One region of the Nocardia sp. NBC_01499 genome, then DNA from elsewhere that is predicted to be linked to it. Evidence: riboswitches for the same ligand, from Rfam matches in the RefSeq annotation. Region 1 holds a riboswitch; the other holds the start of a gene.
The links. A riboswitch is a leader RNA that binds a small molecule or an ion and turns the genes downstream of it on or off. The one in region 1 is predicted to bind thiamine pyrophosphate.
Positions count from the first base shown of each region.

Region 2: linked by a shared signal. The riboswitch ahead of OG203_RS31840 (purine-cytosine permease family protein) and the one ahead of thiC (phosphomethylpyrimidine synthase ThiC) in region 1 are both predicted to bind thiamine pyrophosphate.

Region 1 is NZ_CP109426.1:6,117,804-6,125,415, reverse strand. It holds gene OG203_RS28015 (TetR/AcrR family transcriptional regulator) at 1-447, shown strand, start outside; gene OG203_RS28010 (homogentisate 1,2-dioxygenase) at 641-1,837, shown strand; gene fahA (fumarylacetoacetase) at 1,834-3,015, shown strand; gene OG203_RS28000 (TetR/AcrR family transcriptional regulator) at 3,074-3,763, opposite strand; gene OG203_RS27995 (lipase family protein) at 3,861-5,273, shown strand; TPP riboswitch at 5,398-5,505, shown strand; gene thiC (phosphomethylpyrimidine synthase ThiC) at 5,499-7,148, shown strand; gene OG203_RS27985 (hypothetical protein) at 7,215-7,612, opposite strand, start outside.
Region 2 is NZ_CP109426.1:6,953,373-6,960,984, reverse strand. It holds gene OG203_RS31860 (DUF6401 family natural product biosynthesis protein) at 1-24, shown strand, start outside; gene OG203_RS31855 (mechanosensitive ion channel family protein) at 99-965, opposite strand; gene OG203_RS31850 (DUF4254 domain-containing protein) at 1,402-1,860, shown strand; gene OG203_RS31845 (AbrB family transcriptional regulator) at 1,884-3,017, opposite strand; TPP riboswitch at 3,274-3,389, shown strand; gene OG203_RS31840 (purine-cytosine permease family protein) at 3,386-4,774, shown strand; gene OG203_RS31835 (cystathionine beta-synthase) at 4,950-6,338, opposite strand; gene OG203_RS31830 (hypothetical protein) at 6,450-6,929, shown strand; gene OG203_RS31825 (SGNH/GDSL hydrolase family protein) at 7,029-7,612, shown strand, end outside.

The sequences.
Region 1 (7,612 bases):
TTCGGCGATCGCGTCGAACTGATCGAGGCCCTCATCCAGCGCGAGGAAAGCTATCTGGTCGACGACCTGCTCGGGGTGATGCGCCGCCGCGACGTCGACGCGGGCGAGACCGTGTTCATCGAGGGCTTCCGCGCGCTGCTGGAGAAGGCGGCCGCCAGGCCCGACGCCTGGCGCCTGCTCTACGGCAATCCCGATCCGGCCGTTGCGGATTCGTTCGGCCGCGGCCGCGCACTCGCCATCGAACGCTGCAGCGCGCTGCTGCGACCGACGCTGCGCGCCTGGGGCACCGAGGACGCCGAGCGGAAGCTGCCGGTGCTGGTGGAGCTGTGGGTGTCGGCCGGTGAAGGCGCGGTGCGCAACCTGCTCGCGGATGAAGGCGAGTGGACGCCACAGGATCTCGGCGCTTTCGTTGGCGCGGCGGTATTCCGCGCGCTCCGCCACGCTTGAGACTGTCCCGCCTCGGCCTGTTGGACAAAAAGTCGGCAATGATCTGAACAGCTAGGCGAAATGCCTCCTGATGCTCAGATGTTCCGGCAGAATTCGCACTGTCGGGGGTGGATTCCGCCACGTCACCCGAGCGGCCATCACTACGATGGTGATGAGTTGAACCAGGCCACAAGCCAGGCAAGGAGGTGCGGCCATGGCGTTCTATCGACAAGTAGGAGCGGTGCCGCAGAAACGGCATACGCAACATCGAGACGAGCAGGGACAGCTCTATTACGAGGAGCTGATGGGCGAGGAGGGGTTCTCCGGAGATTCCTCGCTGCTGTACCACCGTGGGCTGCCGCCCGCGATCGTCGACTCGACGGTGTGGGAGCTGCCCGATCAGTCCACTACGCCGAATCATCCACTGCGGCACCGGCATCTGCGGTTGCACGAGCTGTTCCCCGACGACACTCCCGCCAGGACCGACGTGGTGACCGGACGGCGTCTTGTGCTCGGCAATGCCGATGTGCGCATCTCCTACGTCGTCGCCAAGGGCGCGTCACCGCTGTACCGCAACGCGATCGGCGACGAGCTGGTCTACGTGGAATCCGGTGCCGCCGTGCTCGAAACGGTCTTCGGCCCGGTGCCTGCGCGCCAAGGCGATCAGGTACTCATTCCACGCGCGACCACGCACCGCTGGCTGCCGACGGGCCCGGAACCCTTGCGCGCGTACGTGATCGAGGCGTCGAGCCACATCGCCCCGCCGAAGCGGTACCTGTCGAAGTACGGCCAACTGCTCGAGCACGCGCCCTACTGCGAGCGCGACCTGCACGGACCGGCCGAGATCCTGACCGCGACCGGCACCGACGTCGAGGTGCTCGTCAAGCACCGGCCGGGCGGCAAGGTCGTCGGCACCCGGCTGGTGTACGCAACCCACCCGTTCGACGTGGTCGGCTGGGACGGTTGCCTGTACCCGGTCACCTTCAATATCAGCGACTTCGAGCCGATCACCGGCCGCATTCACCAGCCGCCGCCCGCCCATCAAGCCTTCGAGGGGATCAACTTCGTGGTGTGCAATTTCGTGCCGCGCAAGGTCGACTATCACCCGCTGTCCGTCCCGGTGCCGTACTACCACTCCAACGTCGACTCCGACGAGATCATGTTCTACTGCGGCGGAAACTACGAGGCGCGCAAGGGATCCGGGATCGCGCAGGGCTCGGTGTCGGTGCACCCCGGCGGCTACGCGCACGGCCCGCAGCCCGGCGCCTACGAGCGCAGCATCGGGCTCGACTACTTCGACGAACTCGCCGTCATGGTCGACACCTTCCGGCCGCTTGAACTCGGCGAGGGCGCCCTCGCCTGCGAGGACCCGGCCTACGCGTGGACCTGGTCGGGCCGGGGGCCAGCGTGAAAACTCGTGTCGAGGTAGCCAACGATTCCCTGTTCGGGGTAGACAACCTGCCCTACGGCGTGTTCGCCCCGGACGGCCAGAACTACCGTGTCGGAACACGATTGGGCGATACGGTCATCGATCTCGCGACCGCGCTCGGCGATCCGGAGTTCGCCGAACCGAGCCTGGCCGCGCTGATGGCGCAGGGCCCGCGGCGCTGGCGCGAGGTGCGTGCCCGCGTCCGCGAACTGGTCGACAACGAAATCGACAGTGCCGCAATATATGCGCTGTCCGAGGTGCGACTCGGCCTGCCGGTGCCGATCGGCGACTACGTCGACTTCTACGCGAGCATCGACCACGCGACGAACCTCGGCCGCCTGTTCCGGCCGGACAGCGAACCGCTGCTGCCCAATTGGCGGCACCTGCCGGTCGGATACCACGGCAGGGCAGGCACCGTCGTGGTGTCGGGCACCGAGGTGATCCGCCCCAACGGGCAGCGCCGAACCGATGCGGGCACACCGGATTTCGGCCCTTCTCGGCGATTGGACATCGAGGCCGAGCTCGGCTTCCTGGTCGGGGTCGGCTCCGAACTCGGCGATCCCGTCGAGACCGGCGAGTTCGCCGAGCGCGTCTTCGGTGTCGCGCTGGTCAACGACTGGTCCGCCCGCGACATCCAGGCCTGGGAGTACCAGCCACTCGGCCCCTTCCTCGGCAAGTCCTTCGCGACATCGATCGCGCCCTGGGTCACGCCATTGGCCGCACTGGAATCCGCGCGGGTGCCGACACCCGAGCAGTCCCCCGAACCCCTGCCCTACCTGCGGGAAAAGGAACCGTGGAGCCTCGACATCGATCTGACGGTGTCCTGGAACGGCGAAGTGGTTTCGCACCCGCCCTTCTCCCGCATGTACTGGTCACCCGCGCAGATGCTGGCCCACCTCACCGCGAACGGCGCGGCGACCCGCACCGGCGACCTGTACGCCTCCGGCACCATCTCCGGTCCGGAACCAGACCAGCGCGGGTCGTTCATCGAAATGTCTTGGGGCGGTAGCGAACCCATCCTGGTGAACGGCCAGAAACGCACCTTCCTGGAGGACGGCGACGAGGTGGTCATCACCGCGTCCGCGCCGGGTCCTGACATGCGACGTATCGGCCTCGGCGAGGTCAGGGGCCGCATCCGGCCCGCCAACCCGCTCGGATAACAAGCACGACGCGAGCCGGGTCGATAATCACCGACCCGGCTCGCGTCGTATCTATAATCTACTGTCCCGCAACATCTTTCCGGCCGGTGTAGACCACCGTGATGAACCGGGTCAGATCCTCGACGAGCAGGCCGACCCCGTCCGGGGTGCCGCCGTCGTCGTGATGGTGCAGCCAGTCCGCGACGAGTTCGAACATGCCGCCGATGGTGGCCAGCGCCAACGCGAGCCTGCCGCGTTGCACGGCCGCGTCACCGTCGGGTTCGCCCGCCCATTCCCGGTCGAGGAAGGCACCGGCCCAGCGCCGGTTGCTGCGGCGAATTCGCTCCACCGTCGGCGAAATACCGCCCGCCTCACCGAAAGTCACCTTGGCCAAGCGCGGGTCGTCGGCGATGGCATGCACGAATGCCTGGATCACCGGCGCGGCGCGCTCCGGCCAGGCCAGCTCGGCGGCAGCGACGGAACCGGTGATCACTCGTTGCTGAATCTGCGCGGTGAGCTGCTGGAGCAGCGCGACATAGCACGCTTCCTTGCTCTCGAAATGGTCGTAGAACCCCTTGGTTCCGACATAGGCGCGCTGGCAGATCTGCTCGATCGATGTCCCCGAATAGCTGTGCTCGGCAAACAGTTCGGTGGCCGCGTCGAGCAGCTGATTGCGCCGCTGTGCGCTGCGCTGTTCGGCGTCGAGTCCACGGATCCGGCGGCGAGCCGGCCCCTCGGCAGGCCGCGCGGCGGATTTGCTGCGGGTCATACCTCGACCATAGCTTGATGACGTTTAGAAAGAGATCTTGTTGATAACACGTTCCCGTGTTGTAATTTCTGTCACGTTGATGAGGAAGGACGCATACGTGTCAGTGATCAATGGTGATCCGACCGGCCGCCCGCGGACCGGAATACCCGGCATACGCGGGGTGGCGGTGCTCGTGACGATGGCGATCGCCGTGGCAACCGTGCTGCTGTCCGGCGCGGTCGCGCCCGCACCGGCCGCCGCGATGCCGCTCCCGCATGATGACTCGTTCTACCAACCCCCCGAAGGTTTCGAGGCCCAAGCGCAAGGCGCGATTCTCCGCTCGCGAGAGGTGCACCTTGCGGCGCTGACCGTGCTGCCGTTGAACGTGCGTTCCTGGCAGTTGCTCTACCGCACCACCGATCTCAACGAACAGCCCACCGTCGCCGTCACCACGGTCATCCTGCCCGCGGGCGCGGATCCGAACCGGTCCCGGCCGCTGGTTTCGCTGCAGTTCTACTACGACAGCGCAAGTAACGACTGCTCGCCGTCGTATGTGCTGCAACAGGGTTCGGGCCTGGCCGGGCTCGAGGGCATCCACTCGCAAAGCGAACTGATCGGGATCGCGGCGCTGATCAGCCAGGGCTGGGCGATCTCGGTGCCGGACTACGAGGGTCTCGACGGTCACCTCACGGTGCCGAAGGAACCCGGCTACATGACCCTCGACGGCATTCGTGCCGCCGAAGGTTTCCAGCCGCTCGGCCTGGACGGCGCGAATACCCCGGTCGCGATGTGGGGTTTCTCCGGCGGCGGCATGAGCTCCGGCTGGGCGGCCGAGATGCAGCCGAGCTACGCACCCGAGCTGAACGTCAAGGGCGTCGCCCTCGGCGCGCCGACCTCGGATGTGGTGTCGTTGCTGCACGTCAACGGGTCGATGTTCTCCTCGCTGGTCGGCATCGGCATTTCCTCCTTGCGCAAGGCCTATCCGAAGTTCAAGGAAGCGGCCGATCGGTACCTGACGCCCGAGGGACAGGCGCTGATGGACCGGACCGAGCAGCAATGCCTGCCGCGCAATGCGGTCAGTCAGATGTTCGTCGACTACGGACGACTGTTCACCATCCCGATTGCCGACTTCCTCAAGGTCCCCGAGGTCAAGGAAGTCTTCGACTCGACGGTGCTCGGCCGCAACATCCCCACCGCGCCGATCTTCCTTTACCAGGGCGTCTTCGACGAGGCGGTGCCGGTGTGGAGCAATGACCGGCTCGACCAGTGGTGGTGTGCGGGCGGCGCGTCCGTCAGCTACAAACGCGATCATCTCAGCGAGCATCTGACCCTGCCGACGCTCGGCATGCCCGACGCCCTCAACTGGATGAAATCGCGGCTCGCACCGAACCCACCCGATCAGGTCGGCTGCCACACCGACGATGTGGTGTCCATGCTGGCCGATAACAACGCCCTGCTGACGCAGATCGAGATCAACCTGAACGCCACCTTCGGCGCACTCGGGTTCCCGATCGGCCCCCGCGAGCGTTAGTTCCGCGCCAGTGCCTGGCCCTCGACCGGAAACCTTCGGTCGAGGGCCCTTTCTTAGCCAAGCCAGCTCGTCCGATCATGGGGCGATCCGCCGGGGAGCCGGGTACTGTCGGGCCGGAAAACTTCACATCACCAACGGGGGCTCGCACCAGCGGGCTGAGAGGACGGCTAGGGCCGTCGACCGTATGAACCTGACCGGGTAATGCCGGCGTAGGGAGGAAACATCATGGCGACTGCTACGTCCAAAGACGGATCCGAGATCATCGATACCGTCACCACCGGACCCATCGAAGGCAGTGTCAAGCACTACACCGAGGTGGACGGACTGCGCATTCCGGTCCGTCGGGTCAACCTGACGAACGGCGAGCATTTCGACGTCTACGACACCTCGGGCCCGTACACCGACGACACAGCCCAGATCGATCTGGAGTCGGGCCTACCGAAATTGCGTGATACCTGGGCCAAGCCCGAGGTCGACGGGCCGCCGACCCAGCTCGCCTGGGCGCGGCAGGGCATCATCACGCCGGAGATGCGTTTCATCGCCGCCCGCGAGGGGGTGACACCGGAGTTGGTGCGCGACGAGGTCGCCCTCGGGCGCGCGGTGATTCCCGCCAACCACAGGCATCCGGAGCTGGAGCCGACCATTATCGGCAAGAAGTTCCTGGTGAAGATCAACGCGAACATCGGCAACTCGGCCGTCTCGTCCTCGATCGCCGAGGAGGTGGAGAAGATGGTGTGGGCCACCCGTTGGGGTGCCGACACCATCATGGACCTGTCCACCGGCAAGAACATCCACGAGACCCGCGAGTGGATCCTGCGCAACTCCCCCGTCCCGGTCGGCACCGTGCCGATCTATCAGGCGCTGGAGAAGGTGAACGGCGATCCGACCCAGCTCACCTGGGAGATCTACCGCGACACCGTGATCGAGCAGTGCGAGCAGGGCGTGGACTACATGACCGTGCACGCGGGCGTGCTGCTGCGCTATGTGCCGTTGACCGCCAAGCGGGTCACCGGCATCGTCTCGCGTGGCGGATCCATCATGGCCGCTTGGTGTTTGGCGCATCATCAGGAATCGTTCCTGTACACCAACTTCGCGGAGCTGTGCGAGATCCTGGCGAAGTACGACGTGACGTTCTCCCTCGGCGACGGCCTTCGGCCCGGTTCCATCGCCGACGCCAACGACGAGGCGCAGTTCGCCGAGCTGCGCACCCTCGGCGAGTTGACGAAGATCGCGAAATCCCTTGGCGTGCAGGTGATGATCGAGGGCCCGGGGCACGTGCCGATGCACAAGATCGTGGAGAACGTCCGGCTCGAAGAGGAGCTGTGCGAGGAGGCGCCGTTCTACACCCTCGGTCCGCTCGCCACCGATATCGCGCCCGCCTACGACCACATCACCTCGGCCATCGGCGCGGCGATCATCGCGCAGGCCGGAACCGCGATGCTCTGCTACGTCACCCCGAAGGAACACCTCGGGCTGCCCAATCGGGACGACGTCAAGGTCGGCGTGATCACCTACAAGATCGCCGCGCACGCCGCCGACCTGGCCAAGGGGCATCCGCACGCGCAGGACCGGGACAACGAATTGTCCAAGGCGCGTTTCGAATTCCGCTGGCGCGACCAGTTCGCGCTGTCGCTGGATCCGGACACGGCCAGGGAGTACCACGACGAAACGCTGCCCGCCGAGCCCGCCAAGACCGCGCACTTCTGCTCCATGTGCGGCCCGAAGTTCTGCTCGATGCGCATCTCCGCGGACGTCCGCGAGTACGCCGCGCGCAACCAGCTCACCGATGTCGAGGCGATCGAGGCCGGGATGGCGGAGAAGTCCGCCGAGTTCGTCGACAGTGGTAACGCGGTGTACTTGCCGATCGTCACGTAGTTCGATTTCGACTGTCCGACAACGTATCCGGTTCCCGCACCCCCTGGCGTGCGGGAACCGGTCGTTTCAGTCCCTGCGCATGATCTCGAGCAGCGACTCGAGGTGGTCGGCGGGGACGACTTCCATCCGGTCGCCGTTGCCGCGGATGGTGGCGGCGATATCGACGGTGATTCGGTTGCGCCACCAGTAGATCGCGCGGCTGACCGGCCTCGACTCGGCTTCGCCCGCGACGAGTAGTTGGGCGAGCAGGCTGGTGCCAGCGAAAACAGTTGGGCCGGTGATCGGATGGACGAGCAGGTGGGTGTGACCCGGGATGACAAGCAGCGCACCCCAGGGACCGACGACCGGATAATCGTCGAGCCAGCGCACGTGCGCGGTGACGAAATCTGAAGCACCGTAGAGCATTTGGATATCGACATCGTCCATGCCATCGATCTCCGCTGCCATCAGATCGAGCCCGCCAT
Region 2 (7,612 bases), 840 kb from region 1:
CACCCGTCGCAGCAACTCGCCTGACGCACCCCCCGGACAGAACGCGTCCGCCGTAGGCCACAGGCCAACGGCGGACGCGTTTGTCGTTCTAGCCGTTCTTAGCGGCGTTCGCCCGGATCGCGGTAACCCATGTACTCACCGGACTGCTCGTACGAACCACCACCCTGCATCGCGCCCTGGTCCCACTGCTGCGAGTGCTGGCCGCGCGAGGCCTGCTGATCCATCCATAGCTGCTCACGCGAGGCATCCTCACGGCCGCGCGAGTACGCCTCCGCGTGCCCCTTGACCGCGGGCATCTCCTCTTCCAGGCCGCTGAGCCAGTTCTCCCAGCGCTGCTGCATCGGGCGAACCATGCCGCCGCCGATGCCGACGACCATGATGCCGCCGATGGTGGCGAGCACGGTGATCAGGATCGGCATGGTGACCGACATGGCCACCCCGATCTGGTTCAGCGCGGCGACAATGCCGACGCCCCAGATGAACACCGCGGCGATCCGGCCGATCATCGCGCCGTAGGACAGGCCGCCGAGCATGTTGCCGACCAGGTCACGCACCGCGGACGCGATCGCACCGGCGATCACGATGATGATGATCGCCACCGCGGCCTTCGGCAGCCACGAGACGATGCCGTCGAGCAGATCGCTCACCGGGTTCGGGCCGAACACACCGAAGCCGAGCTGCAGCGCGATCAGCAGGATCGCGTAGTAGGCAAGCTTCGCCAGCAGATCGGAGGCGTCGTAGCGGCTGCGCGACATCATCTGCTTGAGGCCGCCGCGTTCGACAAGGCGGTCGAAGCCGAGCCGGTCGAGCACCTTGTCCACGATCGTCGAGACGACCTTCGCGACGATCCAGCCGATGAGCAAGATGACAATGAATCCGGCCAGCTTGGGGACGAACGTGGCCACCGAACTCCACGCGTCCGAGAACCCCTTCTGGAAATCGATAGCCAAACTGGAGGTGTACATGCCCATCCCTTCGCTATCCGATTACGCCATGGCGGTTGCCGAGGCTGCTTCAAGGCCGGTTATACCCCGGCGTCATAACTCGAATCACCTGTTTGCAGATAATTTGCCACATTGCGGCTTTCGACGCGACCGCTAACACGTCCGGCGCGCGGAGGCCGTACCGTCGGTGCCGACCATCCCCCGACCGAGCGGTCTCCCTCACAACCGGACAAACGCGATGAGGAGAAGATTGTTACGACCTGTCATCGCGGTGCCATCTCGATGTCACCGACACGCCAAGGTAAGCGGCGCACGCTTATCCCGGATTCGGCATCAGGGCAATGCCTCCCGCCTGACGTCACCCGGAGGAGCACGATGAGTACGCAGTCAGCCGACCCCATCGATCGATGGTTGGTCTCCTGCCCTGGAACGAGCCACAATCCGCTGGGAGCCCGCGATGTTCGTGCGTGATCGCGCGCTACCCGCCACCGGCGCCGCCGCTCGGTCGCTGCCGGATCAACGCGAACTGGTCGCCGCTTTCGGCAGCCACCAGGGTGATCCGAGCACCGACCATCCCCTGATCGACTGGGCCCGCAGTTTGGCGACCCTGCACCGGCAGCGCCACGGCAATCCGCTCGCGGCCGCCGGAATAGATTGCCGCCGAGCCGAATTGGTAGCAACCATCGACACCTGGGTGGCCACTCAGCTCCCCCGCCGCAGCTGCACCGAACACCTGCGCGCCGGATCGCTCGGCGCCACCGTCGATCGCATGGCCGCCGCGCACGCGCACGCGAGCCACCTCTTGCACACGGCCGATAAGGTTTCCGACGATCGGGTGCACGCGGCGTGGTACCGGCTCGCGTCACTGGCCGACGAATGGACCGATCTGCTCGTCGGCGCGGTGCGAAAAGCGTAGTGGCGCAGCGGAACCCGGGCGGGTCAGACCGCCAGCTCGGGTTCTCGCATCCCTATCTGCCGCGCCGTCATCCAGCGCATCCCCTTGGCCAGCAGCGGCAGCATCAACACCATCAGCAGCAGCCGCATGCTCTGCACGCAGGTGATCAGTGGCAGGTTGGCGTCCATCGACTCGGCGGTGGCAAGCACGGCGTTGATGCCGCCGGGCGTGGTGGCCAGGTAGATGTCGGACAGCTCGAGGTCGACGAAGGTGGCGACCGCGAAGGCCAGGCCGGCGACGATGGCGGACAGCGCGACGATGGTGACCGTCATGCCGGGGATCATCCTGGCCATCTCGCGGACGACGTTCCTGGTGAAGCGGGTGCCGACCTCGAAGCCGATCAGCACGAACAGCAGGTCCTTGAACAGGTTCGTCGGCGCGTACCCGTGGCTGACGCCGAGGGCGGTGAGCACCGCGGAGGCCAGCATCGGCCCGATCAGTGCCGGGCTCGGCAGGCTGAGCCGCTTGCCGAGTTTGGTGCCGACGACGCACAGCATCACCGCGATGGACAACCCGGCGACCTGGTCGCCGCGCCCGACGATCATCCAGAACGGCAGATCGGGGTTGGTGACCGCGCCGCCGAGCGTCGCGTGCTGGGTGCTCAGGCTGTCGCCGCTGTTGTTCAGCAGCGCCCCGAGGGCCGGGGCGCTCACCGCGACCAGCGCGACCCGCAGGTACTGCATGAACGCCACCTGGCGCGGGTCCGCGTCCATATCGTCGGCCACGGCGACTACCGCAGCGGAACCGCCTGCCAGCAGGCCGAGCGTCGCGGTCGGCAATTCCACGTGGGCGAATCGGGCGAACACCACCGCGACAAGCAGGCTGATCAACAGCGTCGCCACCGTGACGGCCAGCACGGGGATCAGCGCCAACCCGATGCTGGACAGCAGCGAGACCTCCAGATAGCTGCCCATCAGCACACCGAGCATGGACTGCACGCCGCAGGAGAGTTGTCGAGGCATCGGGGCTGGCAACTTCCCGGCCAACGCCAGGGCGCCGCCGACGAGGATCGCGAGGATCATCTGCGGCGCCGGAAAATGCACTCGATCGAGGAACTCAGCCCCGGCAAGCACCGAGGCCAGCAGAGCTACCCATCCGATCACTTGCCTCCGAGTCATACCTAGTGATTGTTGCCGCAGCTAATGAACAAACAGTAACGACTCCGTTATCAGGGTTAACAGACGGTGTGATCCCGGCCGCATGAAGCCCATTACCTGTTCAGAGCGGACATTTCCTAAACGACGCGTGGTCCTCCTACGTTACCCGATATTCACAATTGCTACCGAGCGAACTTGCAGCTCCCGGCTGTACGGGGGCAATGACGGTGCGAATCGCACGGACCGACACGCCGCCGCGTGTACTATTCGCCCGAACCACCCCCACCGCGGGAGCTCGGGCACGGCCGGGCTGAGAGGGCGGACCCCAGCGCTTCGCCGACCGCATGAACCTGTCCGGGTAATGCCGGCGTAGGAAGAGCGTTTCGGGCATGTCTTCACCAACCCTGCACAACTCCGAACGGCACGAGGCCCCCTTCACCCTCGATGAGCCCGCCCCGAAGGTGCTGTCCTTCTGGGACCAGAGCGCATTCTGGGCAAATCTGGGTGTCAGCCTCATCGCCTTCTCCGGCGCGTACACCGTGCTCGCGCCGAATTCCGACGGCGCGCCGCGGATCTCCCTCTCCGCTGGCATCCTCGCGATGGTCGTCGGGACGGTCGTCGGCGGGCTGATGCTCGGCCTCGCTGCGGTGCCGGGAGCCAAGACCGGCAAGCCGGCGATGGTCCTGCTGCGCGGCCTGTTCGGCGCGAAACTCAGTTATCTGCCAACCGTTTTGAACATCGCCCAGCTGATCGGCTGGGGCACCTTCGAACTGATCGTCATCGGCGACGCGGCCGACGAACTGTTCGGCGGTGGCCCGCACTGGCTCTACGTGGTGGCCGCCGGGGTGCTCACCACGGTGCTGACGATCTGGCCGCTCGGCTCGGTGCGGATGCTGCGCCGGTTCGTCACGGTCGGCGTGGTGATCGCGCTGATCTGGTTCTACATCCAGTTCTTCCGCACGGGCGTGCCCGACCTGTCGGCCAATCCAGGCCCGCACGGCAGCGGTCCGTTCGGCGCCGACTGGAACCTCTTCTGGATCGCCACCGACGCCGCGCTGGCGGTATCGATCTCCTGGGTGCCGGTCGCGGCCGACTACACGCGGCACTCGCGCAGCGCCGGCACCGCGTTCGGCGCGGCGAGCGGGGCCTACGCGATCACCCAGATCGTGGCCTACACGCTCGGCTTGTTCGCGCTGGCCCGTGCCACCGGCGATGGCCAGTACTCGCCGTTCCTACAGGTCAGCCTCGGCGGGCTGTTCTTCTTCGTGTTCGTACTCCGCGAGGCCGACCAGTCGTTCGCCAATGTGTACTCCACCGCCGTCTCGATCCAGAACCTCGCGCCGCGCATCGACCGGCGGATCCTGTCGATCGGGCTCGGCCTGCTGATCACGCTGCTCGCGCTGCGGCTGAACATGGCCAACTACTTCGGCTTCCTCGGCCTGATCGGTTCGGTGTTCGTGCCGCTGCTCGGCGTGCTCGTCGCCGACTTCTTCCTGCGCGCGAAGGGCGAGTGGAACACCGCCGACGATGCACCGCCGCGCTGGGGCATGATCGTCGCCTGGCTGGCCGGGCTCTCGGTCTACCAGCTGATCAATCCGGGCGATGCCGGTGTGTGGACCACCTTCTGGGTGGACGTGCAGGAGAAGCTGCACTTCACCAAGCAGGCGTGGATGAGCGCGTCGCTGCTGTCATTCCTCGCGGCGTTGCTGGTCGCGTGGGCCGTCGGACGTGTCTCCACGCTGCGGCACGCGCGGGTAGCGGGCCGCGAATCCGTCTAGCGCCCGCCTCGATCAGTTGGGGCCAACAACCAGGCGTGCAGACACCGACTGACGTTTCACGACAACAGATCTCGTGCGCACACGGGTAACTCATCGGGGACGGGCTGACCCACCGCCGGGCGCCGACGTCAAATGCTGCGCACCTAAGTCTGGCCTGAATACGCGGAGAGGCAGGCTAGCCGAGCGTGCCGATGCTCAGGAAGCCGAGCAGGTCATGGCGGGTGATGACGCCGACCGGCTTGCCCTCCTCGACGACCATCAGCGCGTCGGTGTCCGACAGCGCCTTGGTCGCGGCGGAGATCGGTTCGCCCGCGCCGATCAGCGGGAGCGACGGGCTCATGTGCTTGCCGACCGAATCCGTCAGGTGCGCACGGCCTTCGAACACCGCGGAGAGCAGATCGCGCTCCGAGACGCTGCCCGCGACCTCGCCGGCCATCACCGGCGGTTCCGCGCCGACCACCGGCATCTGCGACACCCCGTACTCGCGCAGGATCTCGATGGCATCGCGCAGGGTCTCCGACGGATGGGTGTGCACCAGGTCGGGCAGCTCGCCGGACTTGCCGCGCAACACGTCGCCGACCAGCGGTTCGACCATGCTGCCGTCGAGGCGCTCGCGCAGGAAGCCGTAGGAACTCATCCACTGGTCGTTGAAGATCTTCGACAGGTAGCCGCGGCCACCATCGGGCAGCAGCACCACAACGACCGCGTCCGGGTCGCGCTTGGCGACCTCGATGGCCGCGACCACCGCCATCCCGCACGAGCCGCCGACCAGCAGGCCTTCCTCGCGGGCCAGGCGCCGGGTCATATCGAAGGAGTCCGCGTCGGAGACGGCGATGATCTCGTCCGGGATGGCCGGGTCGTAGGCGGACGGCCAGAAGTCTTCGCCGACGCCCTCGACCAGATACGGCCGTCCGGTGCCGCCGGAGTACACCGAGCCCTCCGGGTCGGCGCCGATGATCTTGACTTTGCCGCCGGACACCTCCTTGAGGTAGCGGCCGACGCCGGTGATGGTGCCGCCGGTGCCGACACCCGCGATGAAGTGGGTGACCTTGCCGTCAGTGTCACGCCAGATCTCGGGGCCGGTGGTCTCGTAGTGGCTGTCGGGGCCGCCAGGGTTGGAGTACTGATCGGGCTTCCACGCGCCGTCGATCTCGCCGACGAGGCGGTTGGACACGCTGTAGTAACTGGCCGGATCTTCCGGCGCCACGGCGGTCGGGCACACGACAACCTCGGCGCCGTACGCGCGCAACACGTTGCGCTTGTCCTCGCTGACCTTGTCCGGGCAGACGAAGACGCAGTGGTAGCCGCGCTGCTGAGCGACCAGCGCGAGACCGACACCGGTGTTGCCCGAGGTGGGTTCGACGATGGTGCCACCTGGCTTCAACTGCCCTGACTTCTCGGCCGCGTCGATCATCTTCACCGCGATCCGGTCCTTGGAGCTACCACCCGGATTCAGGTATTCGATCTTGGCCGCTACCAGTCCGGCATTCGGTCCTACAACAGAGTTCAACCGGACCAGCGGCGTATTGCCGATGAGGTCCACGACATGGTCGGCGATGCGCATGCGCCCCATAGTTCCAGATGCACCCGGTGTGAGTTGGCGCACGCCACGCGGAACCCCCGCCGGGCGCGACAAACCAGGGAAACCGGCAAACGCCCATTTAGGATCCGAACCATGAAGCAGCCGAACATCGCCCGTGCCGGTGTTGTGCTGGCCGGAGCGGCGCTGGCCGCGCTGGTCGGTCCCGGCGTGCGGGCGAACGCAGTCACCGTCGAATTCCCACAGGTGCCGACCATGGCGCACGGCGGCCTGTGCGGCACGACCATTCGCACCTGGGCCGACATCGGCCCAGCGTGGCCGGGCCGAGCCATCCTCAATATGCGCGCGCTCCCGGTCATCGGCATCGGTGACGGCGACTATCCGCTTGCCCCGCTGTGCGACGTGCACACCACGGTGGACTGGCGCAATACCACCACCGGCGCGGTGGGCAGGTACGAGGACACGATCGTCACCGGCCTCTACGGCAGCATCCAATACTCGCTGTTCCAGGACACCGGCCCAGGCCATGTCGAGGTCACCGTCACCACCGACGCCGCCAGTATTCCGGCGCACGGCTGGTTCGAGGTTCCCGCTCCTGCTGCCCCGCCTGCGTAAAGTCGGTACATTTTCTTTTGTGAGCGAGCGTCAGCGAGCGAACCAGGGATACAGCGCGCCTGGGCGCACGACGGAACCGAGCGCCAGCGAGGTGCAGTCGTGAGCGCACCACGCATCGGCTGGCGTACGGCCGCGGTGACCGGCGCCGCGACAGTCTTGGCCGGTTCCGGAGCGGGCACCGCATGGTGGGCGACGTCTCGACTGTTGATGGCGCAGGCCGGCGCGGCGCGCGGCGTCATCGGCCGAGATACCTCGAAACCGCCTGAGGCGGACGGCATCTACACCGCAGGCTGCCTGGTGCCGGAACGCTGGCGCACCGGCAAGCACGCGGATCTGCACCTGATGATCTTCGGTGATTCCACCGCGGCCGGTGTCGGCTGCCTGGTCGCCGACGAGGTGCCCGGCGTGCGCCTGGCCCGTGGGCTCGCCCTCGCCACGGGGCAGCGAATCCGATTGAGCACCAAGGCGATCTCCGGTGCCACCTCCAAGGGCCTGTCCGGTCAGGTCGACGCCATGTTCGTGGCCGGTCCGCCGCCGGACGCCGCGGTCATCCTGATCGGCGCCAACGACATCACCAAGAAGCACTCCGTGCGCGCCTCCTCGCACCGGCTCGCCGCCGCGGTCGCGCGACTGCGCACGGCCGACAGCGTGGTGGTGGTCGGCACCTGTCCGAATCTGGGCAC